Regions from separate parts of the Streptomyces sp. NPDC060205 genome, predicted to be linked through region 1. Evidence: riboswitches for the same ligand, from Rfam matches in the RefSeq annotation. Region 1 holds a riboswitch; each other region holds the start of a gene.
The links. Region 1 has a riboswitch for cobalamin ahead of ACFWGJ_RS07575 (energy-coupling factor ABC transporter permease). Riboswitches for the same ligand answer to the same signal wherever they lie in the genome.
Positions count from the first base shown of each region.

Region 2: linked by a shared signal. The riboswitch ahead of ACFWGJ_RS25110 (cobalamin biosynthesis protein) and the one ahead of ACFWGJ_RS07575 (energy-coupling factor ABC transporter permease) in region 1 are both predicted to bind cobalamin.
Region 3: linked by a shared signal. The riboswitch ahead of metE (5-methyltetrahydropteroyltriglutamate--homocysteine S-methyltransferase) and the one ahead of ACFWGJ_RS07575 (energy-coupling factor ABC transporter permease) in region 1 are both predicted to bind cobalamin.

Region 1 covers NZ_JBHWZP010000028.1:28,720-34,080, reverse strand. The annotation lists gene ACFWGJ_RS07585 (cellulase family glycosylhydrolase) at 1-951, opposite strand, end outside; gene ACFWGJ_RS07580 (nuclear transport factor 2 family protein) at 1,111-1,851, opposite strand; cobalamin riboswitch at 2,005-2,187, shown strand; gene ACFWGJ_RS07575 (energy-coupling factor ABC transporter permease) at 2,217-2,984, shown strand; gene ACFWGJ_RS07570 (energy-coupling factor ABC transporter substrate-binding protein) at 2,981-3,382, shown strand; gene cbiQ (cobalt ECF transporter T component CbiQ) at 3,389-4,138, shown strand; gene ACFWGJ_RS07560 (energy-coupling factor ABC transporter ATP-binding protein) at 4,135-4,998, shown strand; gene ACFWGJ_RS07555 (serine/threonine-protein kinase) at 5,005-5,361, opposite strand, start outside.
Region 2 covers NZ_JBHWZP010000153.1:7,713-13,073, reverse strand. The annotation lists gene ACFWGJ_RS25125 (lysozyme) at 1-346, shown strand, start outside; gene ACFWGJ_RS25120 (anion permease) at 544-1,779, shown strand; gene ACFWGJ_RS25115 (hypothetical protein) at 1,792-2,013, shown strand; cobalamin riboswitch at 2,394-2,548, shown strand; gene ACFWGJ_RS25110 (cobalamin biosynthesis protein) at 2,663-3,625, shown strand; gene ACFWGJ_RS25105 (cobyric acid synthase) at 3,622-5,166, shown strand; gene ACFWGJ_RS25100 (putative cobaltochelatase) at 5,228-5,361, shown strand, end outside.
Region 3 covers NZ_JBHWZP010000001.1:47,368-52,728, forward strand. The annotation lists gene metE (5-methyltetrahydropteroyltriglutamate--homocysteine S-methyltransferase) at 48-2,366, opposite strand; cobalamin riboswitch at 2,531-2,749, opposite strand; gene ACFWGJ_RS00230 (SDR family NAD(P)-dependent oxidoreductase) at 2,780-3,559, opposite strand; gene ACFWGJ_RS00235 (maleylpyruvate isomerase N-terminal domain-containing protein) at 3,742-4,395, opposite strand; gene helR (RNA polymerase recycling motor ATPase HelR) at 4,532-5,361, opposite strand, start outside.

The sequences.
Region 1 (5,361 bases):
GTCCAGGATGGGATCGGTGTTGCCGCTCCAGGACCAGGCGAGGTAGCCGAGGCGCAACTGCTGCGCCGTGGCCATCATGGTGTCCTCGTCCGGATCGCCGTACTGGTCGGCCGGACCGCCGAACTCGCCGATGAGGATGGGGAGTTTCGCGGTGACGAACGCGTTCAGGTAGTCGGTGATCTCCGCCGCGGTGTCGAAGACGCTGTACATGTGGATCGAGAAGATGAGGTTGCCGGTGGTGTCGGCGTCGTAGACGGCCTGGGCGTTGGCCCGCATGACTCCTTGCCAGTCCTGGCCCCAGTTGGGCGCGTCCACCATGATGGTGTGCTCGAATCCGGCGGCGCGCAGCTTCTTGACGGCGGCGATCGTGGGATCGGTCCAGCCCGCGGGGTCGGTGTTGCCCCAGGGCTCGTTGCCGATGTTGACGATGACGTAGTTCTCCTGGCCGGTGAGTACGCTCTTGAGGCCGATCCAGTAGTCGGCCGCGTGGTCGAGCGTGCCCGCCGCCGCGTCCTCGCCGTAACCGGTGGTGTCGTGCACCTCCAGTACGCAGATCAGCCGGTTGGCCTTGCACTGGGCGATGACGGCGGCCACGTCCTCAGGACTGTTCTTGCTCCAGCGGTGGCCGTCGGACAGGACGACGCGCACGGAGTTGGCTCCGAGCGCCTTGATGTCGGCCAGCGACTGGGTCTCGCCCGGGTACCAGGTGTGGGCGTGATTGACGCCGCGCATGACGAAATCGTTGCCGTTGCCTTCGAGCAGGCGGCCGTTGTCGACATGGAGGCCGGTCGCGAGGGCGCCCGGGGACGCGCCGGGCGGGTCACCCGGCAACTGGGCGTGTGCGGCGGTCGGGACGAGCGCGCCGAGGACGACGAGCCCGAGCAGGGCGGCCAGCCCGGCGAGGAACGTGCTGACGAGGTTCTTCCGTGTCGTGCTTCTTGTTCTTCTCACTGCGACTCCAGAAAGTGAGCGTCAAGAAACGGGGATTGCGGGAAAGTGGGAGCGCTCCCATACAGTCACCTTGCCAGGGGCACGTCAAGACTTGGCGCATGCTCCGCCGCGTAACGGATGTGCCGGAGGGGGCCTGCGGGAGGCCCCCTCCATGACGCGTCAGGACCCGGCGGCTCCGGGGACCCCGGTGTCGAAGGGCACGGACGTGTGCTGATGGACGATCAGCCAGCGATCACCCGTCAGCCGGTAGCCGGTGGTCACTCGCGCCGTGGTGTCCAGTGCCTGGCCGCCGGCCAGCGTGGCCCGCATCCGGACGAGCGCGTGGCTGAAGGCGATGCTCTCGTCGACCCGCACGCGGAATTCGAGCACCTCGCGCTCCACCGGCCCGGACAGCGCCGCGAACCAGACCTCCTCGGCCTTGCGGAGGGCGTCGACCCCGCGCTGCTCAAGACCGCTCACCGGGTGGAACACCTCCACGTCCGGCGCGTAACAGGCCATCGCCCGGTCGAAGTCCCGCTCCCGCCCGGCGGCCGTCAGTTCCGCGTCGAGCCGGCGGATCTCCCCCTCGGCGTCCTCGTCGTCCCAGAACGCGCGCACCTCCATGGCCCCGAGGGCCGCCACCGGATGCTTCGCGGCGGCCGCCACAGCCTCCTCCAGGCTGTCGCACTCAAGGATGTCGTACCCGGCGACGTACTCCTTCGTCTCCGCGAACGGCCCGTCGGTGCGCAGCACTTCGCCCTCGCGCACGCGCACGGTCACCGCGTCGGCCGGGGGCCGCAGCCGGTGGCCGTGCAGCCGTACACCGGTGCGCACGCTCAGCTCCTCCACCCATGGTTCGACGGGTGCCGTCCCCGTGGCGTCGGCGGTGTCGTCGCCGCAGACGAGCAACATGTACTTCATGGTTCCTCCCGGTGTTCCTGAGACCTTTTGCCTCCCCGACGAACCGGGGTGAGCCGAGTCGACACTTCCGCAGCATCTCTTACGAACCGGCGCGCGCCGCGTGACCACTCTCACGCCCCCCGGGGGCCGCTTGTCACCACCCCTGTACGCGCACTACTGTCACGACGCCTTGGTGCTCGGGAAATCGGTGTGATGCCGGTGCGGCCCTCGCCACTGTGATCGGGAAGTCCGGCTCCGGCCCTCACGGGCAGCCACTGGGTCCTCGGACCCGGGAAGGCGGAGCACGGGTGGTGTTACCCGTAAGCCAGGAGACCGGCCAAGGCGCGTCAACCATCCACGAGGTGCTGGAGAGGGTCTGCTGAGCCATGCACATAGCCGAGGGTTTCCTTCCTCCGGCGCACGCGGTCGCCTGGGGCGTCGCGTCGGCGCCGTTCGTCGTCCACGGAGTCCGGTCGCTCACCCGTGAGGTCAGAGAACATCCCGAGAGCACGCTCCTCATCGGCGCGTCGGGGGCCTTCACCTTCGTCCTCTCCGCACTGAAACTGCCGTCGGTGACCGGCAGCTGCTCGCATCCGACCGGCACCGGCCTGGGCGCCATCCTGTTCCGGCCGCCGATCATGGCGGTCCTGGGCACCATCACCCTGCTCTTCCAGGCACTGCTGCTCGCGCACGGCGGACTGACCACGCTGGGCGCCAACGTCTTCTCGATGGCGATCGTCGGCCCGTGGGCCGGCTACGCGGTCTACCGGCTGCTGCGGCGGTTCGACGTGCCGCTGATGGTCGCGGTGTTCTTCGCCGCGTTCGTCGCCGACCTGTCCACCTACTGCGTCACCAGCGTGCAGCTGGCGCTCGCGTTCCCCGACCCGAGCAGCGGATTCCTGGGCGCGCTCGGCAAGTTCGGCTCGATCTTCGCCGTCACCCAGATCCCGCTCGCGGTGAGCGAGGGGCTGCTCACCGTGCTCGTGATGCGGCTGCTGGTGCAGTCGAGCAAGGGTGAACTGACCCGGCTCGGTGTGTTCCTGGCCGGCAGGCGGTCCCGGGCCGAGGGGTCCGCAGCGGACAGGGCGCCCGAGGATTCCGCGACGGACAGGCCGGCCGAGACGAACGACACGACCGGGACGGTGACCCGATGAGCCGTAACACGAAGATCAACGCCCTGCTGCTGTTCGTGGTGGCCGCGCTCGCCGTACTGCCGCTGGTGTTCGGCATGGGCGACCACAAGAAGGAGCCGTTCACGGGCGCCGACGCGGAGGCCGAGACCGCGATCACCGAGATCGAGCCGGACTACGAGCCGTGGTTCTCACCCCTGTACGAGCCGCCGTCCGGTGAGATCGAGTCGGCGCTGTTCGCCCTCCAGGCCGCCCTCGGCGCGGGCGTCCTCGCCTACTACTTCGGCCTGCGCCGGGGCAGGCGCCAGGGCGAACTGCGGGCCCTGGCACAGCGGGAGGGCGGTCAGGACCCGACGGCTGAGGCACTTGGCGGTGCCGGTGGGTCCGTGGCCGAACCGGGCCGACCGACCGAACGGGCCTGAACCTTCGTGCTGCCGATCGACGCGGCGGCGCACAGCAGTCGCTGGCGCCACCGCCATCCCGTGGACAAGGCCGTGCTCGGCCTCGGCCTGACCGTCCTCGCGATCTCGCTCCCGCCCTGGCCGGGCGCCGCCCTGGTCCTGGTGACCGCCCTCACCGTGCTGCTGGGCCCGGCGGCGGTACCCCGCCGGCGGCTCTGGCGCGCCTACCGGGTACCGCTGGGCTTCTGCGTGACCGGAGCGCTGCCCCTGCTGCTCCAGGTCGGCGGCCCGGACGGGTTCGTGACACTGGCCGAGGGCGGTCCGGTACGCGCCGGTGAACTCCTGCTGCGTACCTCGGCCGCCTCGCTCGGCGTGCTCCTGTTCGCGTTCACCACTCCCCTGTCGGATCTGCTGCCGCGGCTGGTGAACGCCGGGGTGCCCGCGCCGGTCGTCGACGTAGCCCTGGTGACGTACCGGATGAGCTTCCTGCTCCTCGACTCCGTGCGCCGGATCAGGGAGGCGCAGGCCGCCCGGCTCGGGCACACCACACGGGCCGCCACCTGGCGTTCGCTGGCGGGGCTCGGCGCCACCGCCTTCGTGCGGGCCTTCGACCGGGCGACCCGGCTGCAGGCCGGACTCGCGGGCCGCGGCTACGACGGCACCCTGCGCGTCCTGGTCCCGGAGGCCCGGATCTCCGCGCGCTTCACCCTCGCCAGTGTCGCGCTGCTCGCGGCGGTGGCCGCACTCACCCTCGTACTGGAAAGGCCGCTGCGATGAGCGAGCCCGTGCTGGTCGCCCTGCGGGGCGTGTCCTACGCGTACGAGGACGGCCCGACCGTGCTCGGCGGCCTCGACTTCGAGGTGCGCGCGGGGCGCGCGCTCGCCCTGCTCGGCCGCAACGGCAGTGGAAAGACCACCCTGATGCGGCTGCTCAGCGGCGGACTGCGCCCGCGCAGCGGGCAGTTGACCGTGGAGGACCGGCCGGTCCGCTACGACCGCAAGGGCCTGACCCTGCTGCGCACGACCGTGCAGCTGGTGGTCCAGGACCCGGACGACCAGCTCTTCGCCGCGTCCGTCTACCAGGACGTGTCGTTCGGACCGCTGAACCTCGGCCTGCCCGACACCGAGGTACGGGCCCGGGTGGACGAGGCGCTCGCCGCGCTGGACATCTCGGCGCTCGCCGAACGCCCCACCCATCTGCTCTCCTACGGGCAGCGCAAGCGGACCGCGATCGCGGGTGCCGTGGCGATGCGGCCCCGTGTCCTGATCCTCGACGAACCGACCGCGGGGCTGGACCCGGACGGGCAGGAGCGGCTGATCGCGACCCTTGACGGGCTGCGCGCGAGCGGCACCACCGTGGTGATGGCGACGCACGACGTGGACCTCGCCCTGCGCTGGGCCGACGACGCGGCCCTCCTCACCCCGTCCGGAGCGGTCACCGGCCCCGCGGACGCGACCCTGGCCCGTACGGACCTTCTGGAACAGGCGGGGCTGCGGCTGCCCTGGGGCATCGCGGTGGCCGAACTCCTGCGCACACAGGGCCTGTTGACCTCACCGTCCGCCGGTCCGCGCACCGCGGAGGAACTGGCCGCGCTGACCGCACGGCACTCCGCTCCCCCGGTGCCGGCGGACAGCTGACCGCCGTCAGCCGGCGGGGGTCACCCGGGTCACCTTGCCGCGGGCGTCGGCCTGCAGATAGCCGCTCCTGTTGTACTCGTCGGAGAGGTAGACGAACATCTCGGATCCCCGGTCGAACAGGTCGTTCGGCGGCTTGACCACGAGGTAGCGGGTGGTCGCGTCGTCGACGTTCAGCTTCTTCTCCGCCTCGGCGAGCAGCGCGGGGAGCCTGTCCCAGGCGAGGCCGTCCAGGGTCATCGGCTGGTCCCCGCCCGCCAACTGCGCCTTGACGGGGGTCTCCTGGACGCCCCGGCCGACGTAGTAGGTGTACTGCTGGTAACTGGTCCGGCTGCCCTCGACCATCACCTGCGCGGAGACGTATTC
Region 2 (5,361 bases), on a different contig from region 1:
CATCGAGTACAACCCGTACGACAAGAAGAAGAAGTGCTACGGGCTGAGCAAGAGCGGGATGGTCGGCTGGATCAGGGCCTTCAGCAACGAGGTGAAGCGGCAGACCGGCCGCCGGCCCGTCATCTACACCAACTACACCTGGTGGAAGACGTGCACGGGCAACAGCGCCGCGTTCGCCTCGAACCATCCGCTGTGGCTGGCCCGCTACAGCGCGAGCGCGGGGTCGCTGCCCGCGGGCTGGAACTTCTGGACGTTCTGGCAGTACGACAACAAGGGCGGCCTCCCGGGTGACCAGAATCTCTTCAACGGTTCGCTCTCCCAGCTGAAGACCTTCGCCAGGGGGTGAGCCGGGTAGCGGACCCCTGGATTCCGCCTCTGTTCGAGGACTTTCCAGAACTTTCGAGAGCTGTCGCCGCCACTTCGACACAAGCGGAGGGGCGGCACCTCGATTGGGTCACCCCATCGTCCGACTCAGTTCATCTTCCGTTCACCCAGGTTGCTTACGGTCCCCGTGCCACTGTCGTCCAACAGAAGCCTGGGTAAATGGAACACATCACGCTCCTCCTCGGAATCGTGATCGTTACCGCTCTCGTGTTCGATTTCACGAACGGTTTCCACGACACTGCCAACGCGATGGCGACGACCATCTCGACCGGCGCTCTCAAGCCCAAGACGGCGGTGGCCATGTCCGCCGTGCTGAATCTCGTCGGTGCGTTCCTCTCCGTGGAGGTCGCCAAGACGATCTCCGGAGGCCTCATCAACGAAGAGGGCATCCGCACCGAAGTGATCTTCGCGGCGCTCGTCGGCGCCATCCTCTGGAATCTGCTGACCTGGCTCCTGGGTCTGCCCTCCAGTTCGTCCCACGCGCTCTTCGGCGGCCTGATCGGCGCCGCGGTGATGTCGGCGGGCTGGTCCTCGGTGAACGGCTCGACCGTGATCACCAAGGTCCTCCTCCCCGCGGTGGCCGCCCCCGTGGTGGCCGGACTCGCCGCGATGCTCGCCACCCGGCTGACGTACCGGATCAGCAGGCAGGCCGGTGAGAAGGCGACCTCCAAGGGCTACCGCGCGGGTCAGATCACCTCGGCGGGCCTGGTCTCCCTGGCCCACGGCACGAACGACGCGCAGAAGACCATGGGCATCATCACCCTGGCCCTGGTCACCGGCGGAGTGATCGCGCCCGGCTCGAACCCTCCCCTGTGGGTCATCGTCTCGGCCGGTATCGCCATCGCGCTCGGCACCTACCTGGGCGGCTGGCGCATCATCCGCACCATGGGCAAGGGCCTCACCGACCTCGCGCCGCCGCAGGGCTTCGCCGCCCAGACCAGCGCCGCGACGGTCATCCTGGCCTCCTCGCACCTCGGCTTCTCCCTCTCGACCACGCAGTCCTGCTCCGGCGCCGTGATGGGTTCGGGCCTGGGCCGCAAGGGCGGTGTCGTCCGCTGGTCGACCGCGACCCGCATGTTCGTCGCCTGGGGCCTCACGCTCCCCGCCGCCGGACTGGTCGGCGCGGGCGCCGAGTTCCTGACCAAGCAGGGCACCTGGGGCATCATCCTCACCGGCGCGCTGCTGATCGCAGGCTCCGCGGTCATCTGGACGCTCTCCCGCCGCCAGCCCGTCACCGTCGACAACGTGAACGACGACCACGAGCCCGCGGGCGTCGTGACCACCGCGATCGCCGCCGTCACCCCGCCGCCCGCCGGTCCGGTCGCCGCGGCCGACGACCTCAAGACCACCATCCCGGGCCCGGACGTCGAGCCCGCCCGCCCGGCCACGGTGTAAGGAACGAACCGCATGAAGATCGACTGGGCAGCCCTCGGCTCCGTGTTCGGAGTCAGCCTCATCGCCACCGTCGCCCTCGTGGGCCTCTTCACCCTCGGCATCGTCGGCCTCACCAAGCGCGAGACGGCCGCGGCGCAGGGGGGCTCCGCGACCCTCGCGGTCACCGGCGCGTACGCGTGCTTCGCCGCGTGTGCGGCGGCCGTGGCGTACGGGATCTATCTGATCGTCGCCTGACCGCCCACGGCCGCCGGGCGATACGCCCGGAGTGCCACCGTCCGCCTCCGCCCTGTCGGGGCCGCGTCAGCCGCGGTTTTGGCAGGGCGGTCGCATGTCCGCGCCCGGGGGACGTCGAACGAGTCCCGGCCTGCGCAGCACGGCGGCGAGGGCCCCGGCCGCGGGCAGCACGGCCGCGTACCGCTTCCCGGTCACCAGGTCCCCGATCAGGAACCCGCTGCCCCCTCAGGATCTGTCATCGCATGTCACGCACAGTGATCGCAAGGGTGGGGTGGGAGCGCCTCCGGGGCGGGTGGTTCGGCGTCCGCGGCAGCCGGTCCGCGAGGAGGGCCCGTCGGCCGATGTGGGTCTCGGCACACTCTCCCGTCGCAGGTCAACAGCAAGTTGACGGGTGTTCTCGGACCGTGGTGGACTTCCGAGGCCATGTACGTCGGCAGAAGAGGAAGCCGGTGCGAATCCGGCGCGGTCCCGCCACTGTTACCGGGGAATCGATCTCCCCGGGAGCCAGGAACTCTCGCCGTCGGTCTCGTCGAACCAGGGCGTGGACACCCTGAGTGAGGACATATCGCCATGCGCGCCCACCTGTCGTGGACCAGTGTGCCCGGGCCCGGTACCGGGCTTCCGCCTCGTGCAACGGCGGGCTGAACCGATGCGAGCCGAGCGCGTCTTCGCGTACGGCGCCGCCGCCGGCCTCCTCGGTGACCTGCTGCTCGGCGATCCCCGCCGAGGGCATCCGGTCGCCGCGTTCGGCCGGGCCGCGGGAGCCGTCGAGCGGGCCCTGTGGCACGACCACCGAGGCTGGGGGGCGCTGCACACCGCCGTGTGCGCGGGCGGCGCCGTCGCCCTCGCCGTGCTCGCCGGGCGTTCCGTGCGGACCTCCCCCGTCGCCTCCGTCGCCCTGACCGCCGCCGCCACCTGGGCCGTCGTGGGCGGGACCTCCCTCGGCCGTGAGGCACGGGCCGTCGGCGGGGCGCTGGCCGCCGGGGACATCGAGGTGGCCCGGGAGCGGCTGCCGCATCTGTGCGGGCGCGACCCGCAGGCACTGGACGCCGACGGAATCGCCCGCGCGGTGGTCGAGTCGGTCGCCGAGAACACCTCCGACGCCGTCGTGGGCGCCCTGGTGTGGGGCGCGGTCGCGGGCGTGCCAGGTCTGGTCGGATTCCGGGCCGTCAACACGCTGGACGCCATGGTCGGCCACAAGTCGCCCCGTCACCGTCGGTACGGGTGGGCGTCCGCCCGGCTCGACGACGTGGCGGGGTGGCCCGGGGCCCGGCTGACCGCGGTCCTCGCCGCCGTCGCCGGGGGGAATCCACGCGGGGCCGTCACCGCCTGGCGCGCCGACGCCGCCAGGCATCCGAGCCCCAACGCCGGGCCGGTGGAGGCCTCGTTCGCGGGGGCGCTCGGGGTCCGGCTCGGCGGCACGCTCTCGTACGCGGGACGGGTCGAGCACCGGCCCGTGCTCAACGGGCCGGGTCGGGCCGTGGAGGTCGGGGACATCGAGCGGGCCGTCCGGCTCTCGCGCCGCGTGAGCCTGCTCGCGCTGGGCGCGAGTGTCGCCGGGCGGCTGCTGGCCACGTCGTTGGTGCCGAGGGCGAAGGGGCGTACGTCATGAGCGGGGGAACGGGCGGGAGGCCGGGCGGCCGGCCGGGGGGCGGGCTGCTCGTCGCCGGTACGACCTCCGACGCGGGCAAGAGCGTCGTGACCGCCGGGATCTGCCGGTGGCTGGTGCGGCAGGGTGTGAAGGTGGCGCCGTTCAAGGCGCAGAACATGTCGTTGAACTCGTTCGTCACCCGCGAGGGCGCCGAGATCGGGCGGGCGCAGGCCATGCAGGCGCAGGCGGCCCGGGTGGAGCCCTCCGTGCTCATGAACCCCGTCCTGCTCAAGCCGGGCAGCGACCGCAGTAGCCAGGTCGTCCTGATGGGCAAGCCGGTGGGCGAGCTGAGCGCGCGCGGCTATCACGGCGGACGCCAGGAGGCGCTGCTCGGGACCGTGCTGGACTGTCTGGCCGAGTTGCGGGGCACGTATGACGCGGTGATCTGTGAGGGGGCGGGCAGTCCCGCCGAGATCAATCTGCGGCGCACCGACATCGTGAACATGGGGATCGCGCGCAATGCGCGGCTGCCCGTGCTCGTGGTGGGGGACATCGACCGCGGCGGGGTGTTCGCCTCGTTCTTCGGGACGGTGGCGCTGCTGGCGCGCGAGGACCAGGAGCTGGTCGCCGGGTTCCTCGTCAACAAGTTCCGCGGGGACGTCTCGCTGCTGGAGCCCGGCGTCGACATGCTGCGCGGGCTCACCGGGCGGCACACCTACGGCATCCTGCCCTTCCGGCACGGGCTCGGCATCGACGAGGAGGACGGGCTCCGGGTGTCCCTGCGGGGGGCGGTGCGCGAGTCCGAGGTCTCCTCCCCCGTCGGCGAGGACATCCTGCGGGTCGCCGTCTGCGCGATCCCCCTGATGTCCAACTTCACGGACCTGGACGCCCTGGCCGCCGAACCGGGCGTCGTCGTGCGGTTCGTGGACCGCGCCGAGGAACTCGTCGACGCCGACCTGGTCGTCGTACCCGGCACCCGCGGCACGGTCCGGGCCCTGGAGTGGCTGCGGCGGCGCGGCCTCGCGGACGCCCTGGTGCGCAGGGCCGCCGAGGGGCGCCCGGTGCTGGGCATCTGCGGCGGCTTCCAGCTCCTCGGCGAACACATCGAGGACGAGGTCGAGTCGAGGGCCGGCGCCGTCGACGGCCTCGGACTCCTGCCCGTACGCGTCCGGTTCGCGCGCGAGAAGACCCTGACGCGGCCCGTCGGCGAGGCGCTCGGCGAACCCGTCCAGGGGTACGAGATCCATCACGGGGTCGCCCGGGTCACCGGCGGGGAGGCCTTCCTGGACGGCTGCCGGGTCGGCGAGGTCTGGGGGACGCACTGGCACGGCTCACTGGAGTCGGACGGCTTCCGGCGTGCCTTCCTGCGCGAGGTGGCCGCCGCGGCGGGCCGGCGCTTCGTACCGGCCCCGGACACCTCGTTCGAGGGGCTGCGCGAGGAACAGCTCGACCGGCTGGGCGATCTGATCGAGGAACACGCGGACACGGACGCGCTGTGGCGGCTCATCGAGTCCGGCGCACCGGCCGGACTGCCCTTCATTCCACCGGGAGCGCCCGTATGAGCGTGTGCGAAGGCCGCCTGGACCACGAAGTCCGTATGGGCTATTGGGAGGACGACAACCAGTGAGTACCCCGTTTCCGTTCACGGCCGTGGTCGGTCAGGACGACCTGCGCCTGGCACTGCTGCTGAACGCCGTCTCCCCCGCGGTGGGCGGTGTGCTCGTCCGCGGCGAGAAGGGCACCGCCAAGTCCACGGC
Region 3 (5,361 bases), on a different contig from region 1:
GCCGGGAGCCGGGGGTCCGCGCCCGTGCTCCCGGTCCGCCGCGTGGATCAGGACGCGGACAGCTCCGTGCGGACCGTGCGGGCCGCGGCGACCAGGTTCTCCAGGGACGCGCGGGTCTCGGACCAGCCGCGGGTCTTCAGGCCGCAGTCGGGGTTGACCCAGAGGCGCTCGGCGGGGATGGCCTCAAGTCCCTTGCGCAGCAGGGCCGCTGCCTCGTCCGTGCTCGGCACCCGGGGTGAGTGGATGTCGTACACGCCGGGTCCGGCCTCGCGCGGATAGCCGTGTCCGGCCAGTTCCCGGGCGACCTGCATATGGGATCGTGCCGCTTCCAGGCTGATGACATCGGCGTCGAGGTCGTCGATGGCCTGCACGATGTCACCGAACTCGGCGTAGCACATGTGCGTGTGGATCTGGGTGTCCGGGCGTACGCCCGCGGTGCTGAGGCGGAACGCCTCGGTGGCCCACGCCAGATACGCCGGACGGTCCGCGGCGCGCAGCGGCAGCGTCTCGCGCAGGGCGGGTTCGTCGACCTGGATGACCGAGGTCCCGGCCGCCTCAAGGTCGTTCACCTCGTCGCGCAGGGCGAGCGCGACCTGGCGGGCGGTGTCGCCGAGCGGCTGGTCGTCACGGACGAAGGACCAGGCGAGCATGGTGACGGGCCCGGTCAGCATGCCCTTGACCGGCTTGGCGGTGAGCGACTGGGCGTACGTCGTCCAGCGCACCGTCATGGGTTCGGGGCGGGAGATGTCTCCGGCCAGGATCGGCGGCCGGACGTACCGTGTGCCGTAGGACTGGACCCAGCCGTGCTGGGTGGCCAGGTAGCCGGTGAGCTGTTCGGCGAAGTACTGGACCATGTCGTTGCGTTCGGGCTCGCCGTGCACGAGCACATCGAGGCCGGTCTTCTCCTGGAACGAGATCACCTCGCCGATCTCGGCCCTGATGCGCTCCTCGTACCCGGCGCTGTCGATCCGCCCGGCGCGCAGGTCGGCCCGTGCCGTGCGCAGTTCCGTCGTCTGGGGGAACGAGCCGATGGTGGTGGTCGGCAGCAGCGGCAGGCCGAGATGGGCGCGCTGGGCCGCGGCCCGTTCGGTGTACGGCCGCGAGCGGCGGGCGTCGGCGTCCGTGACGGCGGCGGCCCGGGCCCGTACGGCGGGGTCGCGGGTGATCGCGGACCCGGCGCGGGAGGCCAGGTCGGCCCGGTTGGCGGCGAGTTCGGCGGCGATCGCGCCGGTGCCGCCCGCGAGCCCCTTGGCGAGAGTGACGATCTCGCCGGTCTTCTGCCGGGCGAAGGCGAGCCAGCGGCGGATCTGCGGCTCGATGTCGCGTTCGGCGGTGGCGTCGAGGGGGACGTGGAGGAGGGAGCAGGAGGCGGCCACGTCGACGCGGTCGGCCAGGCCGAGCAGGGTGCCGAGGGTGGCGAGGGATGCCTCCAGATCGTTGACCCAGATGTTGCGGCCGTTGACCACTCCGGCGATCAGACGCTTGCCGGGCAGTCCGCCCACGGCGGCGAGCGCGTCCAGGTTGGCCGCGGCGGCCTCGGTGAAGTCCAGTGCCAGACCTTCCACCGGTGCCTTGGCCAGCACCGGCAGGGCGTCGCCGAGGCGGTCGAAGTAGGACGCCACCAGCAGCTTCGGACGGTCGGTCAGAGCGCCGAGATCCCGGTAGGCGCGGGTGGCCGCGGTCAGCTCGGCCGGTGTGCGGTCCTGCACCAGAGCGGGCTCGTCGAGCTGGACCCACTCCGCCCCCGCGGCGCGCAGATCGGCGACGATCTCGGCGTACACGGGCAGCAGCCGGTCGATGAGGGTGAGCGGGTCGAAGTCGGCGGCGACACCCGGCGCGGGCTTGGCGAGCAGGAGATAGGTGACGGGTCCGACGAGGACGGGACGTGCGGTGAGCCCGAGCGCGAGGGCTTCCTTCAACTCCGCGACCTGCTTGCCGGAGTCGGCCGTGAAGACGGTGTCCGGGCCCAACTCGGGCACCAGATAGTGGTAGTTCGTGTCGAACCACTTGGTCATCTCCAGCGGCGCCACGTCCTGGGTGCCGCGCGCCATGGCGAAGTAGCCGTCGAGCGCGTCGGCCTCGACGGCCGCGCGGTGGCGTGCGGGGATCGCACCGACCATGACACCGGCGTCCAGGACGTGGTCGTAGTACGAGAAGTCACCGGTGGGAACCTCATGGATGCCGGCCTCCGCCAGCTGCCGCCAGTTGGCCCGGCGCAGCTCGGCTGCGGTGGCCCGGAGGGTGTCGGCGTCGACCCGGCCCTTCCAGTAGCCCTCGACGGCCTTCTTCAGTTCCCGGTTCTGTCCCTGGCGGGGGTAGCCGTACACGGTGGCCCGTGCCGCCGCGGCTGCGGACTGCGCTGTCACGGAAATCTCCTTCGCGAGATATCTCCCTGGGATCCCGGGACGGGACGCGAGCGCGAAGGGGTGACGGACCGGACGGACTCCGACTCGCGCGCAGAGCGCGGTCGTCCGCTCGGTCAAGTACGCCGACCCGCCCACGAGGTCACCGGGATCTCCGCGCACGAATGGTTCGCGCACGGGCAGTTGGCAGGTCTTCGGACTCGCGGGCACGCCCTCCGTCCGGAGGACACCTACTGGCCGTCGCTTCCCAGACCCGGCCGGGCCCAGTGCGTGTGACGGCGGTCGTTCCCACTCACCGCTGCGGGGCAGTCCCGGATTCCCACCGGGTTCCCTCTTGCGACGCACCCGCCTGGCGGACGGGGCGAACCAGCTGCACCGGCCACCCTACGGGTCCCGGCCCGGTCGTGGAAAACTTTTCAGTGCACGGAGAAGCCGCCGTCGACGAAGACCGACTGACCGGTGACGTACGCGGAGGCGGCGCTCGCCAGGAAGACCGCCGCGCCCGCGAAGTCCTCCGCGAGGCCGTTGCGTCCGACCATCGTGCGCGCCGCCAGGGCCGCCACCTTCTCCGGGTCGGACGACAGACGCCGGTTCAGCGGCGTCATCACGAAGCCCGGCACCAGTGTGTTGACGGTGACCCCGTACGGCGACCAGGCCTCCGCCTGGGAGCGGGCCAGGGACTCCAGCGCCCCCTTCGAGACGCCGTAGGCACCGCTCTGGACGAAGGCGCGGTGTGCCTGCTGCGAGGTGACGTGGATGATCCGCCCGAAGCCCCGCTCGGCCATGCCCGGGCCGAAGCGGCGGCCCAGCAGGAAGGGCGCGTCCAGGTTCAGGGCCATGGTGGTGTCCCAGACCTCGTCGCTCAGCTCACTCATCGGCGGCCGGAGGTTGATCCCCGCGCAGTTGACGAGGATGTCGGGCTCGCCGAAGGCCTCGACCGCCTGCTCGGCGGCCTCGCGCACCCCGTCACGCGTACCGAGATCAGCGCTCACCCGGGCCGCACGGCAACCGAGTGCCTCCAACTCCCGGACCGTTGCGGCCAGTTCCGCTTCCTTGCGCGCCACGACGACCACACTCGCCCCGGCGCGCGCCAGCGCTTCCGCGATGCCCCGCCCGATGCCGGAGCTGCCGCCGGTCACCAGGGCGACCCGGCCGTCCAGGGAGAACAGTTCTGAGAGGTAGCGCTGCGAGTCCATGGCGGCACCCTAGAAGGGCACCGCCGGGGGCGCACCGGCGGGGGTGCGATGCGGCCGCGCGGCGAACGGCCCAGGTCAGGAGCCTGGTCCCAGGTCAGGGGTCTGGTCCAAGGTCAGGGGTCTGTCACGGCGGGCGCCGACCGACCGGCCGGCTTCGTACCCGCCCCGGACCGGACGCCGGCTCAGCCCAGCACCAGCGGCAGCCGCTCGGCGAGGGCGCCCAGCGCGGTCTTCTCCACGTCGGTCGGTGTCCGCCGTCCCGTGCCGATCAGCAGCGCGGCCTTGTCGGAGAACGAGGCCGGGAACGCAGCCCCGGCGATCTGCTCCAGGGACGCGCGAGCCGCCGCCAGGGTCTCGGCGGGCGGCTGGGTGGTCGAGGTCAGCCGGGAGATCAGGTCGAGGTGGTGCAGGGTCGCTTCGAGGACGTACACGGACAGGTAGTCGCCGACGGTCAGCACCTCGTCGCGGGTACCGACGCGGGCGGTGGGATCGGCGAGTCCGGCGGCGCGGCCCGCGGCGGAACCGACGTCGTCGAAGTGGAACTTCAGCAGCTCCGGTTCCCCGTACGCGGCGGCCAGCCGGGGGATCAGCGCGTCCAGGGGATCCTCGCCGGCCGGGGTCCCGCCGAGCTGCCAGTAAGTGACCGCGTCCACGGTCGGTTCGGTGTCGGCGGGGGTGACCAGGGTGATCAGGATGTCCTGGGCGTCGATGACCAGGTGGCACACCAGATCCCGGACGAGCCACCCCGTACAGCCGGACGGCTGCTCGAAGTCCTCGTCCGGGACCTCGGCGACCGCCGTGCGCAGCGCGGTCCAGGCGAGCGAGAAGAGCTTCACCGCGGCACGGTATGCCGGAACATGGCGACGGACAAGCGTATGCGGCGTACACGGACAAACGTAGGCGACGGACGGCGGGTCCTCGCGATCACCAGGCAGGGAGCGCCACCCGGCGGTCGCGCGGACCCCGCCGGGCTCAGCCGCCGGTGAGGACGACCAGTTGCCGGGTCGCCCGGGTCATCGCGACATAGCGGTCGACCGCTCCCGCGACACCCGTCCCGTACGTCTGCGGGTCGACGAGGACGACCAGGTCGAATTCGAGCCCCTTGGACAGTTCCGGCGTCAGCGACCGGACGCGAGGCGTGGACCGGAACGTCGGATCGCCGATCACGCACGCGATCCCGTCCGTGTGCGCGGCGAGCCAGGTGCCGAGGATCGCGTCCCGCTCCGCGACCGAGCCATGGACGACGGGAACGCCGTTGCTGCGGATGGAGGTCGGCACGTTGGCGTCCGGGAGCGCGGCCCTGATGACCGGCTCGGCCTCTGCCATGACCTCCTGCGGGGTCCGGTAGTTGACGCTGAGCGAGGCCACCTCGATCCGGTCGAGCCCGATCCGCTCCAGCCGCTCCCGCCACGACTCGGTGAACCCGTGCCTGGCCTGCGCGCGGTCCCCGACGATGGTGAAGCTCCGGGACGGGCAGCGCAGCAGCAGCATCTGCCACTGCGCGTCGGTCAGCTCCTGGGCCTCGTCGACGACGACGTGCGCGAACGGACCGGCGAGCAGATCCGGTGCGGCGGCGGGCAGTTCGGACTCGTCGACCATGCTGACCTTGGCGTCCTCGCCGCGCAGCATCGTCACCAGGCCCTCGCCGTCGTCACCGTCCGCGCCCGAGTCGGCCGCTGCCGCAATCAGATTGTCGACGACCTGCCCCATGCGCTCGCGCTGGGCGGCGAGGGTGGCCTCGTGGCGCCGCCTGCGCCGCGCCGACTCCGGGTCGCCGAGCCGCTGCCGCGCCGCGTCCAGGA